DNA from 3 places in the Streptomyces sp. CA-278952 genome. Region 3 is predicted to be linked to each of the others. Evidence: riboswitches for the same ligand, from Rfam matches in the RefSeq annotation. Region 3 holds a riboswitch; each other region holds the start of a gene.
The links. Region 3 has a riboswitch for cobalamin ahead of N7925_RS10690 (ribonucleoside-diphosphate reductase subunit alpha). Riboswitches for the same ligand answer to the same signal wherever they lie in the genome.
Positions count from the first base shown of each region.

Region 1: linked by a shared signal. The riboswitch ahead of N7925_RS28965 (cobalamin biosynthesis protein) and the one ahead of N7925_RS10690 (ribonucleoside-diphosphate reductase subunit alpha) in region 3 are both predicted to bind cobalamin.
Region 2: linked by a shared signal. The riboswitch ahead of N7925_RS23050 (ABC transporter substrate-binding protein) and the one ahead of N7925_RS10690 (ribonucleoside-diphosphate reductase subunit alpha) in region 3 are both predicted to bind cobalamin.

Region 1 is NZ_CP112880.1:6,542,981-6,552,414, forward strand. It holds gene N7925_RS28955 (putative cobaltochelatase) at 1-1,063, opposite strand, end outside; gene N7925_RS28960 (cobyric acid synthase) at 1,060-2,778, opposite strand; gene N7925_RS28965 (cobalamin biosynthesis protein) at 2,828-3,799, opposite strand; cobalamin riboswitch at 3,937-4,066, opposite strand; gene N7925_RS28970 (hypothetical protein) at 4,218-4,448, opposite strand; gene N7925_RS28975 (inorganic phosphate transporter) at 4,461-5,723, opposite strand; gene N7925_RS28980 (class II aldolase/adducin family protein) at 6,001-6,660, shown strand; gene N7925_RS28985 (alpha/beta hydrolase) at 6,781-7,908, shown strand; gene N7925_RS28990 (hypothetical protein) at 8,093-9,434, shown strand, end outside.
Region 2 is NZ_CP112880.1:5,139,539-5,148,972, forward strand. It holds gene N7925_RS23015 (hypothetical protein) at 1-256, shown strand, start outside; gene N7925_RS23020 (isochorismatase family protein) at 288-878, opposite strand; gene N7925_RS23025 (nicotinate phosphoribosyltransferase) at 1,120-2,448, opposite strand; gene clpS (ATP-dependent Clp protease adapter ClpS) at 2,528-2,845, shown strand; gene N7925_RS23035 (DUF2017 domain-containing protein) at 2,916-3,527, shown strand; gene N7925_RS23040 (amino acid permease) at 3,907-5,352, shown strand; gene N7925_RS23045 (M67 family metallopeptidase) at 5,484-5,906, shown strand; cobalamin riboswitch at 5,979-6,144, shown strand; gene N7925_RS23050 (ABC transporter substrate-binding protein) at 6,198-7,196, shown strand; gene N7925_RS23055 (FecCD family ABC transporter permease) at 7,193-8,233, shown strand; gene N7925_RS23060 (ABC transporter ATP-binding protein) at 8,292-9,089, shown strand; gene N7925_RS23065 (putative leader peptide) at 9,159-9,287, shown strand; gene N7925_RS23070 (MoaD/ThiS family protein) at 9,387-9,434, shown strand, end outside.
Region 3 is NZ_CP112880.1:2,472,804-2,482,237, reverse strand. It holds gene N7925_RS10720 (tetratricopeptide repeat protein) at 1-783, shown strand, start outside; gene def (peptide deformylase) at 899-1,537, shown strand; gene N7925_RS10710 (D-Ala-D-Ala carboxypeptidase family metallohydrolase) at 1,709-2,446, shown strand; gene N7925_RS10705 (helix-turn-helix domain-containing protein) at 2,508-3,488, opposite strand; gene N7925_RS10700 (hypothetical protein) at 3,570-3,785, shown strand; gene N7925_RS10695 (ribonucleotide-diphosphate reductase subunit beta) at 3,782-4,798, opposite strand; gene N7925_RS10690 (ribonucleoside-diphosphate reductase subunit alpha) at 4,798-7,212, opposite strand; cobalamin riboswitch at 7,349-7,472, opposite strand; gene N7925_RS10685 (GNAT family N-acetyltransferase) at 7,537-8,046, opposite strand; gene N7925_RS10680 (hypothetical protein) at 8,134-8,811, opposite strand; gene N7925_RS10675 (YbdD/YjiX family protein) at 8,947-9,150, opposite strand; gene N7925_RS10670 (carbon starvation CstA family protein) at 9,147-9,434, opposite strand, start outside.

The sequences.
Region 1 (9,434 bases), 4.1 Mb from region 3:
CGTCGGGATCGGGATCGGGATCGGGCTGGTCGCCACCGTCGTCGCTCTCCTGCGGAGCGGCCTCGTCCAGGGTCTGGTCGAGCTTGTCCTCGTCCAGCCCGGGTGCGTCGAACGGGTTGCGGCGACGCCGGTGGGGGAGCGCGAGGAGAGCGGCCTGCCGCACATCGTCGGCGGTGACCTCCTCCCGGCCCGCCCAGGCGGCCAGCGCGGTCGCGGTACGGGCCATCACGATGTCGGCCCGCATCCCGTCGACCTCGAACGCGGCACAGGTCGCGGCGGTCTGCCGCAACACGCCGTCACCGAGCACGACGCGGGGCAGCAGGGCGCGCGCGGCGGCGATGCGCTCCCGCAGGGCGCTCTCCTCCCCGGCCCAGCGCGCGGCGAACCCCTCGGGGTCGTCGTCGTACGCGAGCCTGCGCCGCACGACCTCGACCCGTTCGTCGGTGTCCCGCGACGCGGCCACCTCGACGGTCAGTCCGAACCGGTCCAGCAACTGCGGCCGCAGCTCGCCCTCTTCCGGGTTCATCGTGCCGACCAGCAGGAACCGTGCCGCATGCCGTACGGAGACGCCCTCGCGCTCGACGTACGAGGCACCCATGGCCGCCGCGTCCAGCAGCAGGTCCACCAGGTGGTCGTGGAGCAGGTTGACCTCGTCGACGTACAGGATCCCGCGGTGCGCGTCGGCCAGCAGCCCCGGCTCGAACGCCTTCACGCCCTCCGACAGCGCCCGCTCGATGTCCAGCGCCCCCACGAGCCGGTCCTCGGACGCGCCGACGGGCAGCTCCACGGTCCGCGCGGCCCGCGACACACCGGCGGCCTCCGCGTGCGGCCCGTCGGGACACGCCGGATCGGGGGAGCCGGGGTCACAGGAGAACCGGCACCCCGGTACGACGGAGACCTCCGGCATGAGGGCGGCGAGCGCGCGCACGGCGGTGGACTTGGCGGTCCCCTTCTCGCCCCGCACGAGCACCCCGCCGACAGCCGGACTGACCGCGTTCAGCAACAGCCCGAGCCGCAGGTCGTCCTGCCCGACGATCGCGGTGAAGGGATACGGCGTACTCACTTGGCCTCCTGGTCGACATGGACAACAGCTGCTTCCCCGAGCCCTTGGGGCTTTGCGTCAGCGGACCGGGCAATTTCAAGACCCTGGGCGGGCCTTGCTTCAGCGGACCCGGCCATCTCAAGCCCCTCCGGCGATTGAGGAGCGGGGTCCGGGGCAGCGCCCCGGCTCGCCGAACCACCCGCACCCGCACCCGCGTCGGCCCCCGGCAGGGCCGGCGCCCCCGGCGGCACGAACGGCAACCCCGCAGGCGCACCCTTCTCGATCAACCGCCACAACGCGTCCGTGTCCGCGTGCTCCTCCACCAGATCCCCCAGCCGATCCAGCTGCTCCTCCCGCAACACCCCGAAACTCGTGTCCGGCGCCGGCACGAACCGCCGCCCGGCGGCCCTGGCCACCTCCACCAGGAACCGCCGCCGGAACGCGTCGCTCTCCAGCGACCCGTGCCAGTGCGTCCCCCACACCGCCCCCACCCGGCACCCGTCGAGGAACGGCTCCCCGCCCCGCACGTCGGCCACCCCGTGGTGGATCTCGTACCCCTCCACCGGCTCGCCCAGCGCCGTACCGACCGGCCGGGCCAGCGTCTTGTCCCGGTCGAAGCGGACGCGCACCGGCAGCAGCCCGAGCCCGTCCACGACGCCGGCCCGCGACTCCACCTCGTCCTCGATCCGCTCGCCGAGCACCTGGAACCCGCCGCAGATCCCCAGCACCGGCCGGCCCTCCGCGGCCCTCCGCACCAGCGCGTCCGCGAGGCCCCGCTCGCGCAGCCAGGCCAGCGCCTTCACCGTGCCGCGCGTCCCGGGCACGATCACCAGGTCCGCGTCGGCCAGCTCCTCCGCCCGGTCCACGAACCGCACGACGACGCCCGGTTCGGCGGCCAGCGCGTCCACGTCCGTGAAGTTCGACATCAGCGGCACGGCGCAGACCGCCACCCGCAGCACGTCCTCGCCGTGCGGGGGAGCCACGACCGACTCCCGGACCGCACCCCGCAGGGACACCCGCAGGCCGTCCTCCTCGTCGATACCGAGCCCGTGGGCGTAGGGCAGCACCCCGTACGTCCGCCGCCCGGTCAGCCCGTACAGCATGTCCAGGCCCGGCTCCAGGAGTGAGACGTCGCCCCGGAACTTGTTCACCAGATACCCCGCGACCAGCGCCTGGTCCTCGGGTCCCAGCAGCGCCGTCGTCCCGAAGAACGACGCGAAGACGCCGCCCCGGTCGATGTCCCCCACCACCAGGACGGGGAACTGCGCGGCCCGTGCGATTCCCATGTTCACGATGTCCGTGCGCCGCAGATTGATCTCGGCCGGGGACCCGGCGCCTTCACAGATCACGGCGTCGTAGGCCGACCTCAGCTCCTCCAGACAGCCCGTCACCGTCCCGAGCAGCGTTTCCTGCCGCCCTCCGTGGTAGCCCCGGGCGCTCATCTCTCCCACCGGCTTGCCCATCAGCACGACCTGGCTGGACCGGTCGCTGCCGGGTTTCAGCAGCACCGGGTTCATCAGCGCCGTCGGCTCCACCCGGGCGGCCTGCGCCTGCATCGCCTGGGCCCGCCCGATCTCCGCGCCCTGGCGGGTCACGAAGGAGTTCAGGGACATGTTCTGGGCCTTGAAGGGCGCGACCTTCACGCCCCGGCGCACCAGCCACCGGCAGATGCCCGCCGTGACGACGCTCTTGCCCGCGTCCGATGTGGTCCCCGCGACCAGCAGCCCGCCGCTCATGCCCGCTCCCGTTCCCGTACCGCGTTCCGTGCCGGACCGTTCATGACCGTCACCGCTTCCGTCCTGTCGACGACCGCCCCGCGACCACGCGTCCCACGACCATCCGCCCCGCCACGCACACGCCGAGGGCCAGCGTGCTCACCCGGCGCGACAGCCGTACCGCGCGTTCGATGTCCGCGCCCCGCACGTCCCGCCCGGACGCCCCGTTCAGCACCGGCCGGTGCTCGACGCGCCCCGCGTACGCCAAGGTCCCGCCCAGCCGTACGCCGAGCGCCCCCGCGAACGCGGCCTCCACCGGCCCCGCGTTCGGGCTCGGGTGACGCCCCGCGTCCGCCCTCCAGGCGCGTACGGCCTCCCGGGGCCGCCCGCCGCCCGCCACGGCCAGGGCGGCCGTCAGCCGGGCGCCGGGCCATCCCGCGAGGTCGTCCAGGCGGGCCGAGGCCCAGCCGTAACGGCGGTAGCGGGGCGACTTGTGGCCGACCATCGCGTCGAGCGTGTTCACCGCCCGGAAGCCGACGAGCCCCGGCACCCCGCCGATCGCCCCCCACACCAGCGCGCCGACGACGGCGTCCGAGGTGTTCTCGGCGACCGACTCGACGACCGCGCGGGCGATGCCCGGACCGTCCAGGGAGTGCGGATCGCGGCCGCACAGGTGCGGCAGCCGCTCCCGCGCCACCTCCAGGTCACCGGCGGCCAGGGCGCCGCCGATCGCGCGGGCCTCCCGCCCCAGCGACGTTCCCCCGACGACGGACCAGGCGGTGGCGGCGGTGAGCGCGACGGCGAGCGCGGGGCGCCCCCGCACGGCGCGCGCGGTCAGCGCGGCGGCCCCCACGGCGCCTCCGGCGCAGACGAGGGTGTGCAGCGTGCCCCGGCCCCGGTCGTCTCGCCACAGCAGGGACTCCACCCGCGCGGCGGCGCGGCCGAATCCGGCGACGGGGTGGCCCCGGCGGGGGTCGCCGAGCAAGGCGTCGGCGATCATCCCGGCCGTGGCGCCGTACGCGAAAACGCGGTCGGCACGCACGGCTCAGCCGGTCGCGGGGAGAGATGTTCCGGCGCGAGGGCCTGACGTGGGGGGCATGGGAAGCGGCGCACGGCGGCCGGGCATGGCGTTGTCCTCACTCAGGGTCCGCGCCCTGGTTCGACGTGACCGGCGACGAGAGTCTCCTGGCTTCCGGATCCGCGGTTCCCCCGGCCTTCCAGCCCACGTGAGCGGGCCGTGACGTTCCGGTGTGGGGGAGCGCTCCCCGGTGACAGTGGCGGGACCGCGCCGGATTCGCACCGGCTTCCTCTGCTGTCGCCGTAAATGGCTCCGGCAGTCCACCACGCCCCGCGAACAACCGTCAACTCGCTGTTGACCTGCGAGGCTCCACTGTGCGCAGACGCACATCGGGCCGGACACACGAGGGTGTGTCCGGCCCGAGAGAGTGCGGGGTACGGGGTCAGGCGACGATCAGGTAGATCCCGTACGCGACCGCCGCCACGCACGCCGCGAAGCAGGCGTACGCGCCGGTGCGCGCCAGCGCGACCGACCCTCCGGAGGCGCTGCTTCCGGCCGTGGCGGACTGCTTGGAGAGGGCGACGATGCCCAGGGTGAAGAGGCCGACCAGCGCGACGGTGACCACGAGGCTGACACCGAACACGGAGGCGAGAGCTGCCCAGTCGATTTTCATGCGGATCTGTCCTTACACCTTGGCCGGCGGCCGGGCCGGGTCGTCGGGCGACGGGGCCGGGGCCGGGACGGCGGTTGCGAGGTCGGCGGCAGGGCCGCCGATGGGCGGCGGCTGGACCGCCGCCATGGCGGTGGTGACGACGCCCTGGGGCTCGCCCTCCCCGTCCGTGTCGTTGACGTTGGTGTGGTCCACCGGCTGACGGCGTGAGGCCACCCAGATGGCGAACGAACCGCCCACCAGGATGACCGCCGTGACGGCGATGCCCCAGGGACCCTGCTTGGTCAGGAACTCGGCGCCCGCGCCGATCAGACCGGCCGCCGGGAGCGTCAGCCCCCAGGCGACGAACATCCGGGTGGCGGTGGACCAGCGGACCACGCCCCCCTTGCGGCCGAGGCCCGCGCCCATGACGGCGCCGGAGCAGGACTGGGTGGTGGAGAGGGAGAAGCCGAGGTGCGAGGAGGCCAGGATGACCGTCGCAGCACTGGTCTGAGCGGCGAAGCCCTGCGGCGGCTGGAGGTCGGTCAGCCCCTTGCCCATCGTGCGGATGATGCGCCAGCCGCCGAGGTAGGTGCCGAGCGCGATGGCCACACCGGCGGAGACGATGACCCACAGCGGCGGGTTGGAGCCAGGGGCGAGGACGCCGCTGGTGACCAGGGCCAGCGTGATGATGCCCATCGTCTTCTGTGCGTCGTTGGTGCCGTGGGCGAGCGAGACGAGACCGGCGGAGGCGATCTGTCCGGTCCGGTAGCCCTTGGCCGTCGACTTCAGCTGGCCCTCGTCGGTGACGTTCCGGTTGATCCGGTACGTCAGTCGCGTGGCCAGCATCGCGGCGAGGCCGGCGACCAGCGGGGCGGCGATCGCCGGGAGCAGCACCTTGGTGACGACGGTGCCGCCGTTGATCGAGGACCAGCCGGCCGACATGACCGCGGCGCCGATCAGACCGCCGAACAGGGCGTGGGACGAGCTGGAGGGCAGGCCGACCAGCCAGGTCAGGAGATTCCACAGGATGGCGCCGACGAGCGCCGCGAAGATGACCTCGGTTCTGATGCCGTCCTCGTTGACGATCCCGCCGGAGATCGTCTTGGCGACCTCCACCGACAGGAACGCGCCGATCAGGTTGAGAACGGCGGACATCGCCACCGCTGTCTTGGGTTTCAGGGCGCCGGTCGAGATGGTGGTCGCCATCGCGTTGGCGGTGTCGTGGAAACCGTTCGTGAAATCGAACACGAGAGCTGTCACGACCACAATCGCAAGCAGCAGCGTGATGTGTTCCATTTACCCAGGCAATCGTTCGACGTCAGTGGCACGTGGACCGTAGGCAACCTGGATGAACGGAAGATGAACTGAGCAGGGCATTGCGGTGACCCCAAACGGAGTGTGTTGCCTCCGCTTGTCCGTGGAGGGGGCTGCGTGATGTCTGAGGGGCGGGGCGTGGGCTGCCCTCTGCCACTAGTTGGCGAACATTTTGAACGGTTGTTCGGCACCCGGAAGAGACCTCCGTCACCTGTCATGTGACGTTCCGGTTGCGCCTCTTGACCCCTACGCTCGCCCCATGAGCGAGCAGTACCCGGAATCCATCGGCCGGACCTGGCTGGACGTCGTCGAGACCGCCCGCCGCAGCGCGGCGGACGGCCTGGTCGTCGGCACCTCGGGCAATGTGTCGGCACGCGTCGGCGACCTGGTCCTGGTCACGCCCAGCGGGGTGCCCTACGACCGGCTCGGCCCCCGGGACGCGGTCGGAGTCGATCTGGAGGGCCGCCAGATCCTCGGCGACCTCGGGCCGACCAGCGAACTCCCCCTCCACCTGGCCGTCTACCGCTCCACCGACGCCGCCGCCGTGGTCCACACCCACGCCGTGCACGCCACCGCCGTCTCCACCCTCGTCACCGAGGTGCCGCTCGTCCACTACGCCGCGGCCGTCCTCGGCGGCCCCGTCCGCACCGCCGCCTACGCCCGCTACGGCACCCCGGAACTGGCCGAGGCCATGCTCGGGGCCCTGGAGGACCGCACCGGCTGTCTGCTGGCCAACCACGGCACCGTCACCTACGGCGACACGCTCGACCAGGCCTACGAGCGCACCGCCCAACTGGAGTGGCTCTGCCGCCTCTGGCTCACCGCGAGCTCCGTGCCCGGCCGCACCCCGGCCCTGCTCGACACGGCCCAGCTGGACGAGGTGACGGAAGCGCTCAAGGGATACGGCCAGCCCGGCTGATCCGCGCACCGAGCCCGCCCCCGGCGCCTCGCGGACCACCGGAGCCATGGTCCGGCCCGCGTCCGCCCCGGACGGCCCCGCCCACTGGCAGCCCGCCTCCCGCCGCACGACACTGGAGCGGTGCGCCCGGTAACCGCGACGGCAACGGCCGTCACCACGATCCTCGGCGTCGGTGCGACAGCGGTCGCGGCCGGCCGGTACGCCAGCGACGTCGCCCTCAAGGCGGCGCCCGGACGTCCCCTCCCCGCCGACCGCAGACTCACCGTGCACGCCACGGCGGCCGGACAGGTCACCCTGACCCGGTCCTTCTCGGCGCTCAGGCCCGGCACCTACGGCCTGTCCGGACCCAGCGTCCACGCGGTCGTCGGGCCCGTCGTCGAAGGGGCCTCCCAGGCCGCCGACACCGTCGTCCGCAGGCTGGAGAGCGTCGGCCGGGGGCTCCTCGAACCGGGCGTGAAAGTGCGGCTCACCCCCGCGCTGTACGACGGTGACCCGAGCGCCGACCTGGGCCTGGACCACCAGGAGGTCGAGATCCCCGGCGAGCTGGGAACCCTGCCCGCCTGGTACGTCCCCGGCGCCCGCGACACGTGGGTCATCACCGTGCACGGCCTCGGCACCACCCGGGCCCACCCCATGAACCTGATGCCGTTCCTGCGCGGACAGGGCTTCCCCGTGCTCGACCTCGCCCACCGGGGCGACCCCGGAGCCCCCCGCCCCGCGGACGGCCTCGGCCACTTCGGCGCCTCCGAGTGGCGCGACCTCGACGCCGCCCTCCGCTGGGCCCTGCGCTACGGGGCCCGCAACGTGATCGTCCACGGCTGGTCCACCGGCGCCACCATGGCCCTGTACGCCGCGGTCGAGTCCCCGCTCCGCGACCGGATCAGCGGCCTCGTCCTCGACTCCCCGGTGCTGGACTGGGCGGTCACCCTGCGCGCCCTGGCCGCGGCCCGCGGCGTCCCGGGCGCCCTGCTGCCGCTCGCCGTCCGCGCCGCCCAGGGCAGGACCGGACTGAACGCCGCCCCGCTGCTGGAGACCTCGGCGCCCGCCTCCCTGCGCACCCCGACCCTGATCCTGCACGGCCCGGACGACACCATCGCCCCCTGGAGCTCCTCCCGCGAGCTCGCCGCCAGGCGCCCGGACGTGGTCAGCCTCCACGCCGTACCGCAGGCTCCGCATGCGTCGATGTGGAACGCCGGCCCGGCCCGCTACGAAGAGACCCTGCGACGCTTCCTCACGCCCCTGATGTGAGCCGATGGAGTGAACTCTCCCGCTTGCCGTCGCACCGGGGGAACCTTTCCCGTACCGGTGAAACGCCTTCCGTTTGGGCTTTCGGGCCGTCAGGGGCAAGACTGCTCCCGTGACGTCCCGTACTCCGCGCGACTCCAGGCTGCGACTTGTCCGCCCGCGACCCCTCGCCACCGCCCGCAAGGCCGTGACGACCCGGCGTACCAGGCCGGCTCCCCGGCCCCCCGAGGGCACCCCGCCCCGGACGGAACTGGCGCGCCAGGCCAGGGCGGTACTCGCCGACGCCGTACGCATCGCCCACTGGGCGGCGGGCACGCCGGGGCCGGGCACCGCCGCCCCGCTCGCGGCCCACGCCCTCGAACGGGCGGCCACCGCTCTGGAACTCTCCCCGGCGCAGGTCCGCGCCGGCTGGGACCGGGCCCGGCTGGCCGGACTGATCGAACTGCACGGCGACACCGCCCGCCCCGGCTGGCGGCTGCGCGCCTGGGACCGGGACGACTCCGCCGTCCTGCGCGGCTGGGTGGCGCTCTTCGACGCCTGGTCGCTCGTCCACGCCGCACCCGCGGACATCGAGGCGGGGGCGGTCGCCGAAGCCGTCGAGGCCGTGCCGCAGGTGCTCTCCCTCCTCCAGCTCTCCGCGGGTCCCGTCACCGTCCCCGCCCTGCTGGACCTCCTCGGCCAGCGCGTCGCCGAACTCCGGGAGGAGCGCTGCGAAGTGCCCCTCGGACCCCGCAGAACCGCGCCCGCCACCCCGGCGGAGACCCCCGCCCGGGCAGCGGCGGCCGGGAACGGCGCCGGACCCGCCCGGAGCGCCGACCTCAACGCCCTGCTGCTCGACTGGGCCCTGGAGGGCCTCGCCGCCGTCGGGGCGCTGACGCTCGGCAGAGGGCACGCCACCCTCACCCCGCTCGGCAACTGGGCGGTCTGGGTCAAGCTGGAACAGATCTGCGTCGCCGCCCAGAGCCCGGCCGGGAACATCGAGCAGTCCGCCGCCGACATGCTCCTCGGCTGCGCCCGGCTCACCCCCGGCCCGGCCCGCGCCGAATACCGCGCCTGGCTCGCCGCCCGCACCGTCGGCAGCGCCGTCGCCGAACTGCTGGCCGTCGCCCGGGGCGAGGACGCGCTGCTGCGCGGACTGGCCTTCGAGGCGCTGAGGGTCGTCGGCGCCCCCGCCGAACCCGAGGTCCGGGCCGTGCTCGCCGAACCCTCGCTGCGGCCCTACGCGCTGCTCTGGCTCGCCGAGTACGAGGGCAACGACCCGGACGACGCCCAGGACGTCCTCAGCCGCGAGGAGGCCACCTGGCTCTGGGTCGACACCGCGGCGGCCGTCGCCGACCACGGCGAGACCGGGCTGCTGGTGCGCCACCTCGACTCCGCCGTCCAGGGCACCGTCCCGGCCCTGCTCGACGAGGTCAGGGCCGTCGGCCATCCGCGCACCGTCCAGGTCCTGGTCGCCCTGGCCGCGGCCCACCCGGACCCGGCCCTGGCCAAGGCGGTCCGCCGGGCCGCCTTCCAGGTGCACACCGGAG
Region 2 (9,434 bases), 2.7 Mb from region 3:
CCTGGGGCTGCGGGCGGTCTACCTGCGCGGCAACGACCGGCCGCCCACGCCGGACGAGGTCACGGCCGTGCTGCACCATCCGGACGGTCTGCTGTGGCGGGCCGCCCCGCAGGCGGACCCGGCGGGCCTGTCGGGCCTCGCACCCCCGTCGCCCTCGTCTTCCCAGTCATCCCAGTCGTGCCAGGAGCTGTGGCACCCGATCAGGGCCCTGCTGGGCCCCGCCGGGTACGCCGGACCGGCCCGCCCGGCCGCGTAGGCGGGCGAGGCCTGATCCGGGCGCGGTGGGGTTACGGCGTGACGACCGGCGTTCCGGAGAGCTTCACGCCCGCCGTGCGCATCTGGGTCAGGGCCCGTTCCGTGGTCGCCCCGGACACGCCCGCGGTCAGGTCGAGCAGCACCTGCGTGACGAAGCCCTCGCGGGCCGCGTCCAGCGCGGTGGCCCGCACGCAGTGATCGGTGGCGATGCCGACGACGTCGACCTCGGTGACGTCCCGGTCGCGCAGCCACTGGGCGAGTCCGATGCCGTTCTCGTCGGAGCCCTCGAACCCGCTGTACGCGGCCGCGTACGCCCCCTTGTCGAACACCGTGTCGATCGCGCCGGAGGCGACGGCGGGCGCGAAGTTCGGGTGGAAGCCGACCCCCTCCGTACCGGCGACGCAGTGCACCGGCCAGGAGTGCTCGAAGTCCGGGCTGGGCGAGAAGTGGTCGCCCGGGTCGATGTGGTGGTCGCGGGTGGCCACCACGTGGCGGTAGCCGGGCTGGGCGTCGCCGATCAGGTCGGTGATGGCGGCGGCGACGTCGGCACCGCCCGCCACCGCGAGGCTGCCGCCCTCGCAGAAGTCGTTCTGAACGTCCACGACGATCAATGCGCGGTGCATGGCGGGTGTCCTTCGGTGGGGGCGGGAGCGGATGGGCGGCGGGGCGGTAGCTCGTGGGGCCGGAGCGGGGTGGCGCCGAGCGGAGGGGGATGCCGGGGTGTCCGGGTGTGTCCGCGGGTTCGAGCCTAGGCACTGGACCGTCACAATCAAGCCCGTCCGCCAAACCCCCGGTTCCGGATCCGGCCGGTCCGGACGGCCGGGGCGGCCCCCGCGGGCCGCCCCGAGCCGCCCCGAGCCGTTCTCAGGCGTACTCGGTCGGGATCACCGGCTCGCCCCGGGACAGCTGGATCGCCGACATCGGCAGCCCCCCGCGCGCGGCCACGTGCCGCTCCCGAATGGCCTCCAGGGGCTCCCGCGCAAGCACCTCGCCACCGCGCACCAGCTCCACCAGCAGCTGCCGGCCGGCCAGCTCCTCGGGGACCGGACCGGTGCCGATCACCTCGGCCTCGGCGACGCCGTTCGCGTCGGTCCGGCGGGCGGCCCACTTGCGACCGCCCTTCGACGACTTCGCCCCGAGCGACTTCTTCGCCACCGGCACCAGCGGAGCGTCCGGCTCCGCCGAGCCGGCGCGGGCCACCAGCTTGTAGACCATGGAGCAGGTGGGATGCCCGCTCCCGGTGACCAGCTGGGTGCCGACCCCGTACGCGTCCACCGGCGCGGCGGCCAGCGAGGCGATGGCGTACTCGTCCAGGTCCGAGGTCACCACGATCTTCGTCTCCGTCGCCCCCAGCTCGTCCAGCTGCTGCCGCACCCGGTGCGCGACCAGGAGCAGGTCCCCGGAGTCGATCCGTACGGCGCCCAGCTCGGGCCCCGCGATCTCGACGGCCGCCCGGACCGCCTCGTTCACGTCGTACGTGTCGACCAGCAGCGTCGTCCCCCGTCCCAGCGAGTCCACCTGCGCCCGGAACGCGTCGCGCTCGGTGTCGTGCAGCAGGGTGAAGGAGTGCGCGCTCGTGCCGACGGTCGGGATCGCCCAGCGGAAGCCGGCCGCCAGGTCGGAGGTGGCGTCGAAGCCGCCGACGTACGCGGCGCGGGCCGAGGCGACCGCGGAGAGCTCGTGGGTGCGGCGCGCGCCCATCTCGATCAGCCGGCGGCCCCCGGCGGCGGCCGACATCCGTGAGGCGGCGGCGGCGATGGCGGAGTCGTGGTTGAGGATGGAGAGGATCACCGTCTCCAGCAGCACGCACTCGGCGAAGGAGCCCTCCACCCGCAGGATCGGGGAGCCGGGGAAGTAGACCTCGCCCTCCGGGTAGCCCCAGATGTCGCCGTTGAAGCGGTAGCCGGCCAGCCATTCGAGGGTGGGCTCGTCGACGATCTTCCGCTGCCGCAGGAAGCCGATCATCTCGTCGTCGAAGTGGAAGTTCTCCACCGCGTCCAGCACCCGGCCGGTGCCCGCGACGACTCCGTAGCGCCGCCCCTCGGGCAGCCGGCGGGTGAACGCCTCGAAGACCGAGTGCCGGTCGGCGGTGCCGGCCTTGAGGGCCGCCTGCACCATGGTCAGCTCGTACTGGTCGGTGAAGAGCGCGGTCGACGGAACGCCGACCCGTCGCCCGAGGTCCGCTGAGTTCATGGCTGGGATGCTACCCCCTATTCGTCAAACTGACGAGATGTGGGGTCCGTTTATGCGTGGGACCCGCCCGGGTGGCAGCATGGGACAGGTGAGCGTTGCTACCCCGCTAGAGATCGAACGTCCCGATTCGGCCGAGGAGACCTTCGCGGTCCCCGAGCCGGACGTCCCGTGGGTGACGCTCGTCCACAATGACCCGGTCAACCTGATGAGCTACGTGACCTACGTCTTCCAGGCCTACTTCGGCTACCCGAAGGACAAGGCCCACCGGCTCATGATGGACGTGCACCAGAAGGGCCGCGCCGTCGTCTCCAGCGGGAGCCGCGAGGAGATGGAACGCGACGTCCAGGCCATGCACGGATACGGACTGTGGGCCACCCTCACCCAGGACCGCAACTAGAGCCGCCCGGGCCCGCCCGACCGCCCCGCCCTCCCCCCCCCGCCCCGTTCGACCCACCATCGGAGAATCCATGGCCGGCCATTTCGAGGCCACCCCAGGCGGCGGCGCGGCCGTCGCGCTCGACGAGGTCGAGATCTCCATCCTGCGCTCCCTCGCCGTCCAGCTGCTCGAACTGATCGGCCCCGGCGAGACGCCCGCCGACGGCGAGGACCCGCTCGCCGCTCTCTTCGCCGAGGGCCCCAGCAAGCCGCCGTCCGACCCGGCGCTCGCCCGGCTCTTCCCCGACGCCTACGGCGGCCCCGGCCGACCCGCCGAGGGCGGAAAGCCGGAGGAGGAGCTCCGCGAGCTGTCCTCCGAGTTCCGCCGCTTCACCGAGAACGACCTGCGCTCCGGCAAGCGCGAGGACGCCGTCACCGTCGTCCGCACCCTGGACGCGCTCTCGCCCTCCGGGGACGGCGGCGCCGTCCTCACCCTCACCGGCGACGAGTGCCGCAGCTGGCTGCGCTCCCTCAACGACCTGCGCCTGACCATCGGCACCCGGCTGGAGGTCTCCGACGAGGACGAGGGAGGCGAGGGCTCGCTCTACCGGCTCCCCGACGCCGATCCGCGCAAGCCGATGGTGATGGCCTACCTCTGGCTCGGCGCACTCCAGGAAACGCTCGTCGAATCGCTCATGCCGTAAGCCGTAAGCCGTAAGCCGTAAGCCGCAATGCGGTGATGCGGTGAACAGAGAGGGCGCCCCCCGCCACGCCGGGGCGGGCGCCCTCCGTTCGCTCAACGGACGCTCAGATCCGCATAAAGATCACACCAAATGATTCGGTGTTTTCGTGCCGGACAGAACCCCTTGCCCGCTTTTTCCTGTGTCGTGCGCCACAGAATGTCCCACCGTGTCCCCTGACGGCCGTGATAAATCTTCACGACCGCCCGGGGACGCCACCCCTGTTCCCGGGGGCGCCACGAACCGGCCGAACGCCGGCGGCACTCCATCCATATCCGGGGGGATCAGGACCTGGTCCGCTGCCTTGTGAGGCGCGGATCGGCGTGGAGAAAGGCGCACCACCATGACATCGGCGCAGGTCGACGAGGGACAGGCCGACAAGGGCCGGCCCGGCGGCGACGCCGGGGATTCCGGGACCAGTGGCGAGGGATACCAGCGCGGGCTGGGCGCTCGTCAGATTCAGATGATCGCCATCGGCGGAGCCATCGGCACCGGGCTCTTCCTCGGCGCGGGCAAAGCCATCGACCGGGCCGGACCGAGCCTCATCCTGGCCTACGCCATCGCGGGCCTGGTCATCTTCTTCATCATGCGGGCCCTGGGCGAACTCCTCATGTACCGCCCGGTCTCCGGCTCCTTCTCGGAGTACGCCCGGGAATTCCTCGGCCCGTTCTTCGGATTCGTCACCGGCTGGACCTACTGGCTCTTCTGGGTCGTCACCGGAATCACCGAAGTCACCGCCGCCGCCACCTATATGACGTACTGGTGGAACATTCCGCAGTGGCTGTCCGCCCTGGTCTTCACCGTCATTCTGTACGGCGCCAACCTGATCTCCGTGAAGCTCTTCGGTGAGCTGGAGTTCTGGTTCTCCATGGTCAAGGTCACCGCGATCATCGGCATGATCCTGATCTGCGCGGGCGTCCTCACCGTCGGATTCTCCGACGCCGGCGACACCGCCACCGTCGCCAACCTCTGGAACGACGGCGGCTTCTTCCCCAGCGGCATCACCGGCACGCTCATGACGCTCCAGATCGTCATGTTCGCCTTCCTCGCCGTGGAACTCGTCGGTGTCACCGCAGGGGAGTCCAAGGACCCCGAGACCGTGCTGCCCAAGGCCATCAACACCGTGCCCTGGCGCATCGCCGTCTTCTACGTCGGCGCGCTGATCATGATCCTCTCGGTCGTGCCGTGGTCCACCTTCAAGCCCGGCGTCTCCCCGTTCGTGAAGGCCTTCGAGGAGATGGGGTTCAGCGTCGGCGCAGCCATCGTCAACTTCGTCGTCCTCACCGCCGCGCTCTCCTCCTGCAACTCCGGCATGTACTCCACCGGCCGCATGCTCCGCGACCTCGCCCTCAACGGCCAGGGCCCCCGCGCCTTCACCAAGCTGACGAAGAACGGCCTGCCGCTGGTCGGCACCACGTTCTCCGCCGCCCTGATGCTCGTCGGTGTGGGGATCAACTACCAGTGGCCGGGCGAGGCGTTCAACTACGTCGTCTCCTTCGCCACCATCTCCGGCATGTGGGCCTGGATCATGATCCTGTGCAGCCAGATCCGCTACCGCCGCATGGCCGACGCCGGTCTGCTCCCGCAGTCCTCGTTCAAGGCCCCCGGAGCCCCGTACACGAGCTGGTTCGCGCTCCTGTTCATCGGGATGGTCATCGTGATGATGGCGATCGACAAGGACGCCAGGATCTCGCTCTACTGCGCACCGCTGTGGGCGCTCATCCTCTTCGTCTCCTACCGGGTGCTCCAGTCGCGCACCCCGGAGAGGACCACCGCCGGCACCCCCTGACCCCGGGGGCGGGCCCCACACCGCCCCCCTCCCGGACCGCTCCGGCCGCCCCAACGGCCGACGTGTCCAGCATGCGGCCCCTTCCGTACCACCCACCGGTACAGAAGGGGCCGCCTGCATATCCTGGCGCCATGCTGACCATCACCCAGACGCTCTACGACCAGATCGTCGCCCACTCCCGCGCCGACCACCCCGACGAGGCGTGCGGAGTGGTCGCGGGCCCGGCCGGGACGGACCGCCCCGAGCGCTTCATCCCGATGCTCAACGCCGCCCGCTCGCCCACGTTCTACGAGTTCGACTCGGCCGACCTCCTCAAGCTCTACCGCGAGATGGACGACCGCGACGAGGAGCCCGTGATCGTCTACCACTCGCACACGGCGACCGAGGCCTACCCCTCCCGCACCGACGTCACCTACGCCAACGAACCCGGCGCCCACTACGTCCTGGTCTCCACCGCCGACACCGACGACGCCGGACCCTTCCAGTTCCGCTCGTACCGCATCGTGGACGGCGAGATCACCGAGGAAGACGTGCGGATCGTCGAGGCGTACTGACCCACCAGGGACCCACCAGGACCCATCAAGCCCACCAGGGACCCACCAGGGTGCCCCCGCAGGGCCCCCGCACGGGTCTGGCACACTGCCCCCAGACCCATCAAGGCAGCAGGAAACCAGGAAGCCGGTGCGAATCCGGCACGGTCCCGCCACTGTGACCGGGCCCCCTCCCACGCGGACGACTCCCCAGCGGACGACGTCGCACCGGAGGGCGGCCCGGAAGTCAGGAACTGGCCCGCCGCCTTCTCGCATCGACCAGGGGACGCGGAAATCCCCCGGAGAGGCCTCGCCATGTCCCGGCGCACCCCCGCGCTCATAGCCGCCGCCGTGCTGCTCCCGCTCGCTCTCACCGCCTGCTCCACCACCCCGGACGGCGACGCCGCCACCGGGGACAAGGCCGCGGCCAAGAGCGACGGATTCCCGTACACCGTGAAGAACTGCGGTGTCACCACCACGTTCAAGGCCCCGCCGAAACGCGTCGTCACCATGAACCAGCACGTCACCGAGATCATGCTGGAACTGGGCCTGAAGAAGTCCCTCGTCGGCACCGCCTACCTCGACGACCAGGTCCTGCCGAAGTACAAAGAGGACTACGCGTCCGTCCCGGTCATCGCCAAGGAGTACCCCTCCTACGAGCAGGTCCTCGCCGCCAACCCCGACTTCGTCTACGGCGGCTACAGCAGCGCCTTCGCCGCCGGCGACGGCCGCAGCCGGCAGGCCCTGGAGAAGTCCGGCATCGAGAGCCGGCTCAACACCGAGAGCTGCACCAAGGGCGACCAGCCCATGGACACCCTCTACGAGGAGATCCGCCAGGTCGGCCGCACCTTCGGCGTCCCCGACCGCGCCGAGGCCTGGATCAAGCAGGCCGAGGCCGACAACGCCGCCACCGCCGAGAAGCTCGCCGGCCTGAAGCCCCTCTCCGTCTTCGTCTACGACAGCGGCGACAAGACCGCCTTCACCGCGGGCGGCGAAGGCATCGGCAACGAACTGATCGAGCGGGCCGGCGGCACCAACGTCTTCGCCGACCTCGACAAGCCCTTCGGCGACGCCTCCTGGGAGAACGTCGTCGCCCGCAAGCCCGAAGCCATCGTGATCTACGACTACGGGGCCACCACCGTCGAACAGAAGAAGAAGCGACTCCTCACCGACCCGGCCCTCGCCGACGTCCCCGCCGTCAAGAACCAGCGCTTCGCCGTCATGCCGCTCTCCGACGCCGTCCTCGGCGTCCGCGCCCCCGCCGCCATCGACAAACTCGCCGCCCAGCTCCACCCGGGGGCCACCACCCCGTGAGCTGCCGCACCCCCGCACCGCGGCGGCTCCTCCGCTACACCCTGGTGCTCGGCGCCCTCGCCGCGCTCCTCGCCGCCGCCGTGCTCGCCGCACTCGCCCTCGGCTCCGTCCGCATCCCGCCCGGCCAGGTCCTCTCCATCCTGACCGGGCGGGCGGACGCGAGCCCCTTCCGCACGATCGTCCTGGACGTCCGGCTGCCCCGGGTCCTGCTCGGCATCGTCGTCGGCGCCGGACTCGCCGTCATCGGCACCGTCCTCCAGGCCCTCGTACGCAACCAACTCGCCGACCCGTTCCTCCTCGGCGTCTCCTCCGGAGCCTCCACCGGCGCCGTCCTCGTCATCGTCCTCGGCATCGGAGCCACCCTCACCACCACCGTCACCATCCCCGCCGCGGCCTTCGCGGGCGCGCTGCTCTCGCTGCTCCTCGTCTACACCCTGGCGCGCGGAGGAGGCGGCCTCACCACCAACCGGCTCGTCCTCGCCGGAGTCGCCGTCTCGTACGTCCTCTCCGCCCTGACCAGCCTGATCCTGGTCACCTCCGCCCGCGCCGACCACCTCCAGGAAGTCCTCTACTGGACCCTCGGCGGCCTCGGCGCGGCCCGCTGGGACATGCTCGCGCTCCCCACGGTCACCCTGGCCGCCGGCACCGCCGTACTCCTCACCCTGGCCCGCCCGCTCGACCTCCTCCTGATGGGCGAGGAGGGCGCGACCGTCCTCGGCCTCGACACCGCCCGCTTCCGGGCCGCCGTCTTCGTCCTCGCCTCCCTCATGACCGGGGCGCTCGTCGCGTACAGCGGAGCGATCGGCTTCGTCGGGCTGATGGTCCCGCACATGGCCCGGATGGCCGTCGGCGCCGCGCACCGCGCCCTGCTCCCGGTCGTCGCCCTCGGCGGGGCGGTGTTCCTGGTCCTCGCCGACCTGGCCGCCCGGACGCTCGCCGCCCCGCAGGACATCCCGGTCGGCGTCCTCACCGCGCTGACCGGCGGCCCGTTCTTCCTCTGGATGCTCCGCCGCCGCCCCGAAGCAGCGCCCGCATGAAGGCGTCACCTTCCGAGGAAGCCCGCCCGACCACTCCGTACGCCCGAGGAGCCCGCCCGTGACCACCCTGCGCACCGAGGGCCTCTCGTACGGCGTCGGCGAGGGCCGCCACCTCGTCGACGCCGTCGACCTCACCGCCGCCGACGGCGAGACCGTCGGCCTCGTCGGCCCCAACGGCAGCGGCAAGACCACCCTCCTGCGCTGCGTCTACGGCACCCTGCGCCCCACCCACGGCCGGGTCCTCCTCGACGGCGACGACCTCGCCACCCTCCCCGTGAAGGTCCGCGCCCAGCGCATCGCCACCGTCCCGCAGGACGGCCACGCCGGCTTCGAGCTGACCGTCGGCCAGGTCGTCGCGATGGGCCGCGCCCCGCACAAACGGTTCTGGGAGGCGGACACCGCCGCCGACACCGCCCTGGTCACCGAGGCCCTCGCCCGGGTCGGCATCGCCGCCCTCGAACCCCGTACGTTCGCCTCCCTCTCCGGCGGCGAACGCCAGCGGGCCCTGGTCGCCCGCGCCCTGGTCCAGCAGCCGTCTCTCGTCGTCCTGGACGAGCCGACCAACCACCTGGACATCCGCTACCAGCTGGAGGTCCTCTCCCTGGTCCGCGACCTCGGCACCACCAACCTCCTCGCCCTGCACGACCTCAACCTCGCCGCGTACTACTGCGACCGCCTCTACGTCCTCAAGGACGGCGGCGTCGTCGCCTCCGGCACCCCGGAAGAGGTCCTCACGGCCGAACTGCTGGGCGACGTGTACGGCGTCGCCGCCGAGGTCAGCACCCACCCCAAGACCGGCGCACCCACGGTCGTCTACCTGCCGGAGGGGCTCACCAAGCCCTCCATTTCCACATAGTGGTCACTCGCCATCCACCATCTGATACGACACTCGGGTTTCCGCACAGGGAATCGATACGATGCCCGCATGGTTCCCCATGACGTGAGCAACAAGACGCCGGGCACGCTGCTCGTAGCGCGGCTGCACGTCGACCTGTGCAGGCTCGCCAGCGCGATCTGTCCCGCCCGCAGCCTGCCCGTGAGCCGCCCGGCCTGAGCCGCGGTACGCGCGCCCCATCCACACGCACCACCCCCTGCGCGGGGTCAGAAACGCGCGCCCCACGCCACCTCCACGCTTTCGACAGGAGCCCACGCCATGGCCATCGAGGTCCGCATCCCGACCATCCTCCGCACCTACACCGAC
Region 3 (9,434 bases):
GGACTGCGGGCCGTCGCGCTGCTCGACCGGGAGTCGGGCGCCCCGGACTGGTGGAACGTCGGGATCGCGGCCACCGCGCTCCAGGACTGGCCGCTGGCGCGGCGGGCCTGGCAGGCGTACGGACTGAAGGTCCCCGGCGGCGGTCAGCACAGCGCGGCCACCACCGAGCCGACCGGTATGGAGCTGGGCAGCGCCGCCGTGCGGCTCTCGCCGGAGGGCGAGGCCGAGGTGGTCTGGGGCCGCCGGCTCGACCCGGCCCGGATCGAGGTGCTCTCGATCCCGCTGCCGTCCTCCGGGCGGCGCTGGGGCGAGGTCGTCCTGCACGACGGGGTGCCCAACGGCGAGCGGGTCACCGCGGCCGGGCCCTCGTATCCGGTGTTCGACGAGATCGAGCTGTGGGCCCCGTCCCCGGTGCCGACCTGGGTGGTGCTGCTGGAGGCGGCGACCGAGGACGACCGGGACGCGCTGGAGAAGCTGGCCTCGGACGCCGGGTTCGCCGCCGAGGACTGGTCCTCCTCCGTACGGCTGCTGTGCCGGGCGTGCTCGGAGAGCCGGATGGAGAGCGACGAGGGCGACGGGGAGCACCTGGACCCGCACGATCACAGCGAGCCGGGCCATCCCGGGCCGCTGGGCCACCGCACCGCGGGCGCCGGAGACCTGTGGGTCCCGGAGCGCGAGTGCGGTCTCGCGGCCCCCGCCGGGCTGGTGCGCGGCCTGCTGGACGGCTGGGTCGCCGACAGCCCGGACAGCCGCGAGTGGCGGGATCTCGAAGAAGTCTGCTGACCTCTGCCCGTAGGCTGTACGCGCACCGATCGCGGTGCTGTTCCTCCGAGCGCCCGGGTACCCGGGGCTCTCGGGTCACCGACTTTGAGGTTTTGCAGGAAGGCGTACGGCGGACATGTCGCAGCAGGAGACGGACGGGCGGATCGGAGTGGACGACGAGGGGTTCCTCGTCGACACGGAGGACTGCGAGGAGCGCGAGGCGGCCTACCGCGAGCGTGGCACCTCCCGTCCGATCACGGTCGTGGGCAACCCGGTGCTGCACAAGGAGTGCAAGGACGTCACCGCGTTCGACGACGAGCTGGCGCGGCTGATCGACGACATGTTCGCCAGCCAGAAGACGGCCGAGGGCGTCGGCCTGGCCGCCAACCAGATCGGCGTGGACCTGAAGGTCTTCGTCTACGACTGCCCCGACGACGACGGGGTGCGCCACACCGGCGTCATCTGCAACCCGGTCCTGGAGGAGCTGGCTCCCGAGGCGCGGGTGCTGGACGACTCCAACGAGGGCTGCCTCTCGGTCCCGACCGCGTACGCCTCGCTCGCCCGCCCGGACTACGCGGTGGTGCGCGGGCAGGACGCGCAGGGCAATCCGGTCAAGGTGCGGGGCAGCGGCTACTTCGCGCGGTGCCTCCAGCACGAGACGGACCACCTGTACGGCTACCTGTACATCGACCGGCTCTCCAAGCGGGAGCGCAAGGACGCGCTGCGGCAGATGGACGAGGGCACTCCGCGCTACGAGGTCGTCCCGAACGCCTGAGGACGGACGCCTCCGCAGGGACCCGTTACCGGTTCGCCGGTGCCGGGTCCCTGTCGGTTTCCGCTCCTCCCCTGGCAGATAACTGCAGTTTCCCCAGACGTAGTTGACGCGCGTAGCTGTCTGCGCCAGGCTCGCGTGCACATCGACCGTGACGTTCAGAGGGAGACCCCTGTGCTGAGACGCACCGCACGTGTTCTGCTCGGACTTGTCATGACCATTGCGTTCGCGCTGGGGGGTGCGGTGCTGACCGCCGGCACCGCCCAGGCCGACGGCTGCTACACCTGGAACCGCACCCTGAAGGCCGGGGCCACCGGCAACGATGTCACCCAGCTCCAGATCCGGGTGGCCGGCTACCCGGGCTACAACGCGGTGCTCGCCATCGACGGTTCCTACGGCCCCGCTACCACCGCCGCCGTCAAGCGGTTCCAGGCGGCCTACGGCCTGGCCGCCGACGGGATCGCCGGGCCGGCCACCCAGTCCAAGCTCTACGCGCTCCAGGACAACGACTGCACGCCGATCCACTTCACGTACCCCGAGCTCAACAAGTGCAACAGCACCTGGGCCGGCGGGAAGGTCGCGGCGGGCACGGCCAAGGCCAACGCGCTGAGCAGCATGTGGAAGCTGGAGGCACTGCGCCACGCGCTGGGCGACCAGTCCATCCGGGTCACCAGCGGCTTCCGCTCCGTCTCCTGCAACGCGGCCGTGGGCGGAGCCTCCAACAGCCGCCATATGTACGGCGACGCGGTCGACCTCGGCGCCTCCCCGCACTCGCTGTGCACGCTGGCCAAGCAGGCCCGCTACCACGGCTTCCGGGGCATCCTCGGCCCGGGTTACAGCGGCCACAACGACCACGTGCACGTCAACCAGGGCCCCAGCCGCTTCTGGTCGGCGCCCAGCTGCGGTATCTGACTCTCCCCGGGTCTCCTCGTGGGTCCGGGCCTCCCTCCAGGCCCCTCCGTGCCCGGTGCGCTCAGGCGACGTCGGGCACGGAGGCGGTCGCCGGACCCCGGAAGGTGCGGCGGTAGGCGTTCGGTGTCGTGCCCAGCGACCGCACGAACTGGTGTCGCAGGGTCGCCGCCGTACCGAAGCCCGTCTGCCCCGCGATCGTGTCGATCGTCAGCTCGGACGTCTCCAGCAGATGCTGGGCCAGCAGCACCCGCTGCCGCAGCAGCCACCGGTAGGGCGTGGTCCCGGTCTCCTGCTGGAACCGCCGGGCGAAGGTGCGCGGCGACATGTGCGCCAGCGCCGCCAGCTGCTCCACGCTCATCTCCTGGTCGAGGTGCTGCTCCATCCAGGCCAGGGTCGAGCCGACCGTGTCGCAGGAGCTCCGGGGCAGTGGGCGGCTGATGTACTGCGCCTGCCCGCCGTCCCGGTGCGGCGGCACCACCATGCGCCGGGCGAGGGTGTTGGCCGCCTCCTGGCCGTACTCCTGCCGGATCAGATGCAGACACGCGTCGATCCCGGCGGCGGTGCCCGCCGAACTGATCACCGCGCCCTCGTCCACGTACAGCACGTCCGGCTCGACGATCGCCTTCGGGAAGCGCCGCGACAGCTCCGCCGCGTGCCGCCAGTGCGTGGTGCAGCGGCGGCCGTCCAGCAGTCCGGCCGCGCCGAGGACGTACGCCCCCGAGCAGACGCTCAGCACCCGTGAGCCGCGCGCCACGGCCCGGCGCAGGGCGTCGAGCACCTCCTCGGGATACTCCCGCCGCACGAAGTGGCTGCCCGCCGGCACGGCGATGAGGTCGGCCTCCTCCAGCCGCTCCAGGCCGTGCGGCGTGGAGATGGTGAAGCCCGCGTGGGTGTTCAGGACCGGGCCCTCGGCGGAGACCACCGCGAAGTCGTGCACCGGCAGGCCTTCCTCGCTGCGGTCCAGGCCGAACACCTCGCACAGGACGCCGAGTTCGAAGGGATGGACCTCGTCGAGGAGGAGGGCGGCGACATTGGTCAGCATGGTGTGAGTGTGGCAGCTATTTGATGCCTCATGGCAGTCCTGCCACTGATGATTTTCGTTCCGGCGGTCCAGAGTAGAGGCATGAACACAATCCTGAACTACCTGGTCGTAGCCGTACTTTTCGCCCTCGTCCTGGCGCCCGTGGCCCTCGGCGTCGCCCGCGAACGCCGCATCGACCGCCAGCTGCGGGAGGCGGAACGCGGGCGGCGCGCGGCCGGACCCCCGGAAACGCAGAGCGCCGCGCGACCGGTGACGGCCGCGCGGCGCCCCTACCTCAGGAACTGGGCGAGGGTCTAGAAGTCGTCGTCGAACCCGACCGATCCCTCGACCGCCACCTGGTAGGCGGACGGGCGGCGCTCGAAGAAGTTCGTCAGCTCCTGGACGCCCTGGAGCTCCATGAAGGAGAACGGGTTCTCCGAGCCGTACACCGTCGGGAAGCCGAGGCGGGCGAGCCGCTGGTCGGCGACGCACTCCAGGTACTGGCGCATCGACTCGGTGTTCATGCCCGGCAGGCCCTCGCCGCACAGGTCGCGGCCGAACTGCAGCTCCGCCTCGACCGCTTCCCGCAGCATGTCGGTGACCTGCTGCTCCAGCGCGTCGTCGAAGAGCTCCGGCTCCTCCTTGCGGACGGTGTCCACGACCTCGAACGCGAAGTTCATGTGCATCGTCTCGTCACGGAACACCCAGTTGGTGCCCGTGGCGAGACCGTGCAGCAGACCCCGCGAGCGGAACCAGTACACGTACGCGAAAGCGCCGTAGAAGAACAGCCCCTCGATGCAGGCCGCGAAGCAGATCAGGTTCAGCAGGAAGCGGCGGCGGTCGGCCTTCGTCTCCAGCCGGTCGATCTTCTCGACCGAGTCCATCCACTTGAAGCAGAACTGCGCCTTCTCGCGGATCGAGGGGATCTCCTCGACCGCGTCGAACGCGGCCGCCCGGTCGTCCGGGTCGGGCAGATAGGTGTCCAGCAGCGTCAGATAGAACTGGACGTGCACGGCCTCCTCGAAGAGCTGCCGCGACAGGTACAGCCGCGCCTCGGGGGAGTTGATGTGCTTGTACAGCGTCAGCACGAGGTTGTTGGAGACGATCGAGTCACCGGTCGCGAAGAACGCCACCAGCCGGCCGATCATGTGCTGCTCACCCGGCGACAGCTTGGCGAGGTCGGAGACGTCCGAGTGGAGGTCGACCTCCTCCACGGTCCAGGTGTTCTTGATCGCGTCCCGGTAGCGCTCGTAGAAGTCCGGGTAGCGCATGGGACGCAGGGTCAGTTCGAAGCCCGGGTCGAGCAGGTTCTTGTGGTCGTTGGTGCTCATTACTGGCAGGCCTCGCAGGACTCGGGGTTTTCCAGGGAGCAGGCGAGGGCGTCCGCGTCGGGAGCCGACGCCTGCTGTACGGGGATCGGGGCGGCGGCCGACGCCTGGCCGGACGCGGCACGGGCGATCCGGGTCGCCGGGCGCGAACGCAGGTAGTACGTCGTCTTCAGCCCCTGCTTCCAGGCGTACGCGTACATCGAGGAGAGCTTGCCGATCGTCGGCGTCTCCAGGAACAGGTTGAGCGACTGGCTCTGGTCGAGGAACGGCGTACGGGCCGCCGCCATGTCGATCAGGCCGCGCTGGGGGATCTCCCACGCCGTGCGGTACAGCGCCCGCACATCCTCGGGGATCCAGCCGAAGCCCTGCACGGAGCCGCTCGCCTCGCGCAGCGCCTCGCGGGTGCGGGAGTCCCACACGCCGAGCTTCTTCAGCTCGTCCACCAGGTAGGCGTTGACCTGGAGGAACTCCCCGCTGAGCGTCTCGCGCTTGAACAGGTTGGAGACCTGCGGCTCGATGCACTCGTACACCCCGGCGATCGAGGCGATCGTGGCGGTCGGCGCGATGGCCAGCAGCAGCGAGTTGCGCATGCCGGTCTTCGCGATCCGGGCGCGCAGGGCGTCCCAGCGCTCCGGCCAGTTCAGCTCGGTGTCGTAGTGGTCGGGGTGCAGCACCCCGCGCGCCGCCCGGGTCTCGGACCAGGCGGGCAGCGGGCCCGACCGCTCCGCGAGGTCGCAGGACGCCTCGTACGCGGCGAGCATGATCCGCTCGGAGATCCTCGTGGAGAGCGCGCGGGCCTCGGGGGAGTCGAAGGGCAGCCGCAGCTGGAAGAAGACGTCCTGGAGGCCCATCGCGCCCAGGCCGACCGGCCGCCAGCGGGAGTTGGAGCGCCCGGCCTGCTCGGTCGGGTAGAAGTTGATGTCGACGACCCGGTCGAGGAAGGTCACGGCGGTCCGCACGGTGGCGTCCAGGCGGTCCCAGTCGATCGAGCCGTCCGCCACGAACGCGCCCAGGTTGACCGAGCCCAGGTTGCAGACGGCCGTCTCGCCGTCGTCCGTGACCTCGAGGATCTCCGTGCACAGGTTGGAGGAGTGCACAACCCGGCCCGGCTCGGCGGTCTGGTTCGCGGTCCGGTTGGAGGCGTCCTTGAACGTCATCCAGCCCTGGCCGGTCTGCGCGAGGGTCCGCATCATCCGGCCGTACAGCTCACGCGCCGGAATCGTCCTGCGGGCCAGGCCCTTGGCCTCGGCCGCCCGGTAGGCCGCGTCGAACGCGTCGCCCCACAGGTCGACCAGCTCGGGCACGTCGGCGGGGGAGAACAGCGACCACTCGGTGTCCGCGTCGACCCGGCGCATGAACTCGTCCGGGATCCAGTGCGCCAGGTTCAGGTTGTGCGTACGCCGCTGGTCCTCACCGGTGTTGTCGCGGAGCTCCAGGAACTCCTCGATGTCCGCGTGCCAGGTCTCGAGGTAGACCGCCGCCGCGCCCTTGCGCCGGCCGCCCTGGTTCACCGCCGCCACGGAGGCGTCCAGCGTCTTCAGGAACGGCACGATGCCGTTGGAGTGCCCGTTGGTGCCCCGGATCAGCGAACCCCGGGCGCGGATGCGGGAGTACGACAGACCGATGCCGCCCGCGTGCTTGGAGAGCCGCGCCACCTGGTGGTAGCGGTCGTAGATCGAGTCCAGCTCGTCCTTGGGCGAGTCCAGCAGGTAGCAGGAGGACATCTGCGGGTGGCGGGTGCCGGAGTTGAAGAGGGTGGGGGAGGAGGGGAGGTAGTCCAGCCGGCTCATCAGTCCGTAGAGCGCGGCGACCTCGTCCAGCGCCCGCACCGACTCGTCCTCGGCGAGCCCCGCGGCCACGCGCAGCATGAAGTGCTGCGGGGTCTCGATGACCTGCCGGGTGATCGGGTGGCGCAGCAGGTAGCGGCTGTGCAGCGTCCGCAGACCGAAGTAGCCGAAGCGGTCGTCCGCGCCGTCCGCCAGGGCCTGCTCGACGAGCTGGTCGAGGGCGGCCGAGTGGAGCGCGACGAACGCGGCGGTGCGCTCCGCGATCAGGCCCTCGCGGTGTCCCACGGCGACCGAGGCGGAGAAGGACGTCGCGCCCTGGCCCGCGGCCTCGTCCGCGATCGTGCGGGTCAGCAGCCGGGCTGCCAGCCGGGAGTACGCCGGGTCCTCGGAGATGAGCCCCGCGGCGGCCTCGGTGGCCAGCGAGCGCAGCTCGGCCTCGTCGGAGCGGGCGTTGCGTCCGCGCAGCGCGGCGGCGGCGACCCGTCCGGGGTCGGTGTCGGGAAGATCGACGGTGAGGTCGGTCAGGGTCCGCAGCAGAGCGGTCCCGGGTCCGTCGTTCGTGCCTGCTCCGGACGTGGTGGAGGCAGCGGATTCGGTAGCTGAAACCGGATCGGCGGGCGCGATGGTCACTGGGCTTTCCCTCGCTCGGCAGGGGCCGGCGGCAGGCGGGGAAGCCGGGCAGCGCGAAACCCGGGGCAGGGCAGCACAGCTGACGGCGTCCACCGGCCTATCCGCGAGACCCGGACGTCTGGCGTCCGGTTCGGTCGAGCCGGACGCGCTGTCGACAGGTCTTCGGACTTGCGGGTGTGCAAAAGCACACCGATCACACCGTTGCGGGACAGTTCCGGATTCGCACCGGATTCCCCTGCGGCGACAGCGAGGTCGAGCATACATGTGGGGGCCGCCGGATGAAGCGGCCCCCACATGTTGTGTCGCGACGATTCAGCGCGCCCCTCAGGAGGGCGCCTCCAGCTCCAGCCGGAAGGTCATGAGCCGTAGCCCCGGCACCGGTTCCCAGTCCCGTTCGGGGGTCCGTACGAAGCCGAGCCGACGGTAGATCCTATGGGCTCCGAGCATGGCCGGCTGCGTCGACAGCACCAGGGCCCGCACGCCGTCGGCGGACCGGGCGCGCTCGGCGCACGCCCGCACGAGAGCCTCTCCCACGCCCCGCCCACGCCCCTCGCGGGCCACCGCCAGCATCCGGAACTCGGCCTCGTCCGCGCCCGCGATGTCGCGCCACGGGGTGCCGGGTGCGGCATACGTCACGCCGCCGAGCACGGCCCCGTCCACGTCGAGCGCGACGAGGACCTCGGCCTCGGCCGCGCGCTGCTCCACCGCCCGCAGTCTGAGCAGATACGGGTCCTGCGGGCCGTCCAGCAGACCGTCGCCGAGATACGCCTCGGCGATGATCTCGCCGAGGACGGTGTACTCGCCGGGCTCCGCCGCCCTGATCGTCAGATCCATCAGCCATTCGCTCCCACGTCAGCTCCCGCGTCGGCCGCTCGTTCCCGCGTCGGCCGCTCGCTCCCGCGTCAGCCGCTCGCTCCCCTGTCAGCCGCTCGCTCCCACGTCGTTGTTGGGCGCGCCGTCGCCCACCGGCGGCAGGTCGCCGCGCTCGACCGGCTGCCGCCCCCCGGTCTCGTCGGCCGGCGGCAGCACCTGGTCCAGCTCGTGGTCGTCGGCGCGGTGGGCGGCCCGCGCCGCCGATCGCAGCGTCGCCCGGTCCACCTCCTCGGGCGCCCCGCTCACGGTGACCACGACTCCACCCCGTTCCCGTGCGTACGCGTGGCCCGACTCCGTGGCCCGGTACCACTGCTCGCCGTCCCGCTCGCACGTCACCAGCGGCTCCTGGCCGCCGGCGGGCGCGGGGTCCTTCGTACAGTCGGCCCCGGCGTGCACCCGGCGCTCCACCCGCAGCTGGATCTGCCCGCCGTCGGGCGCGGTGTAGACGCTGCCGAACCCGTCGTCGCCGATCACCCCGACCGACTGGCGGGCCAGGGTGAACCCCGGGACTTCGGTCACCCACACGTGCTCCGCCACGGTCTGCACGGCCAGCGCCCGCGCCTCCAGCTCCGCCCGGTCGGGCGCCGGCTCCGCCGATCCGCTCCGCGCCGCCCCCGCGTCGGGCGCCACCTCGGTGCCGCAGCCCGTCGCCGCCGCCAGGCTCAGGGCCAGCGCCAAGGTCGTGAGTACGGGACGGAGCCGGGGCGGCCGGGGATGCGATGTCATGGGCACATCCTTTCGTACGGCGAGGGCTCCGCGCACGGAGAATGCGACCGGCGACCGGGCCCGCGCGAGGGCGCGAAAAGAGGCCGCCGCGTCCCTGGCAGGGGTGCGGCGGCCCCGATCGGCCGGTGGTGGTGCTCAGCAGCAGCGGAAGCCCTCGCGGGGGTCCGCCTCGCGGGCGTCCATGCGGCTGCGTTCGAAGGCACGACGGGTCATCACCGGCGTGTCCGGATCGTGGGTCCTCGCGTGCGCCACATAGCGGTCGTACGTGGACTCGCCGGTCAGCTCACGGACGTACCAGCGGATCCGTCCGGCCACCCGTCGTACGTCCCCGACCGTCATGTCCGGCTCCCCGTCTCCGCCGCCTCCTTGCGGATGCCGCCCTCGGGGCCGACTCCGGCGGCGGCCAGTTCGGCCTTCTCCTCCTTGGTCGCGAAGAGCGAGGCCGGGGCGACGAGCCTGGACTCGACGTAGGGGGTTTCGTGGAGTTTGACGCTCTCCGGGTCGCGGATGGCCTTGTAGCAGACCCGCCCGGCGTCCACGAGCACCACGATGATGAGGAGCGCGAAGAGCGCGCTCAGCACCCCGTCGACGGTGGAGTTGGTGACGACGGTCCGCATGTCGTC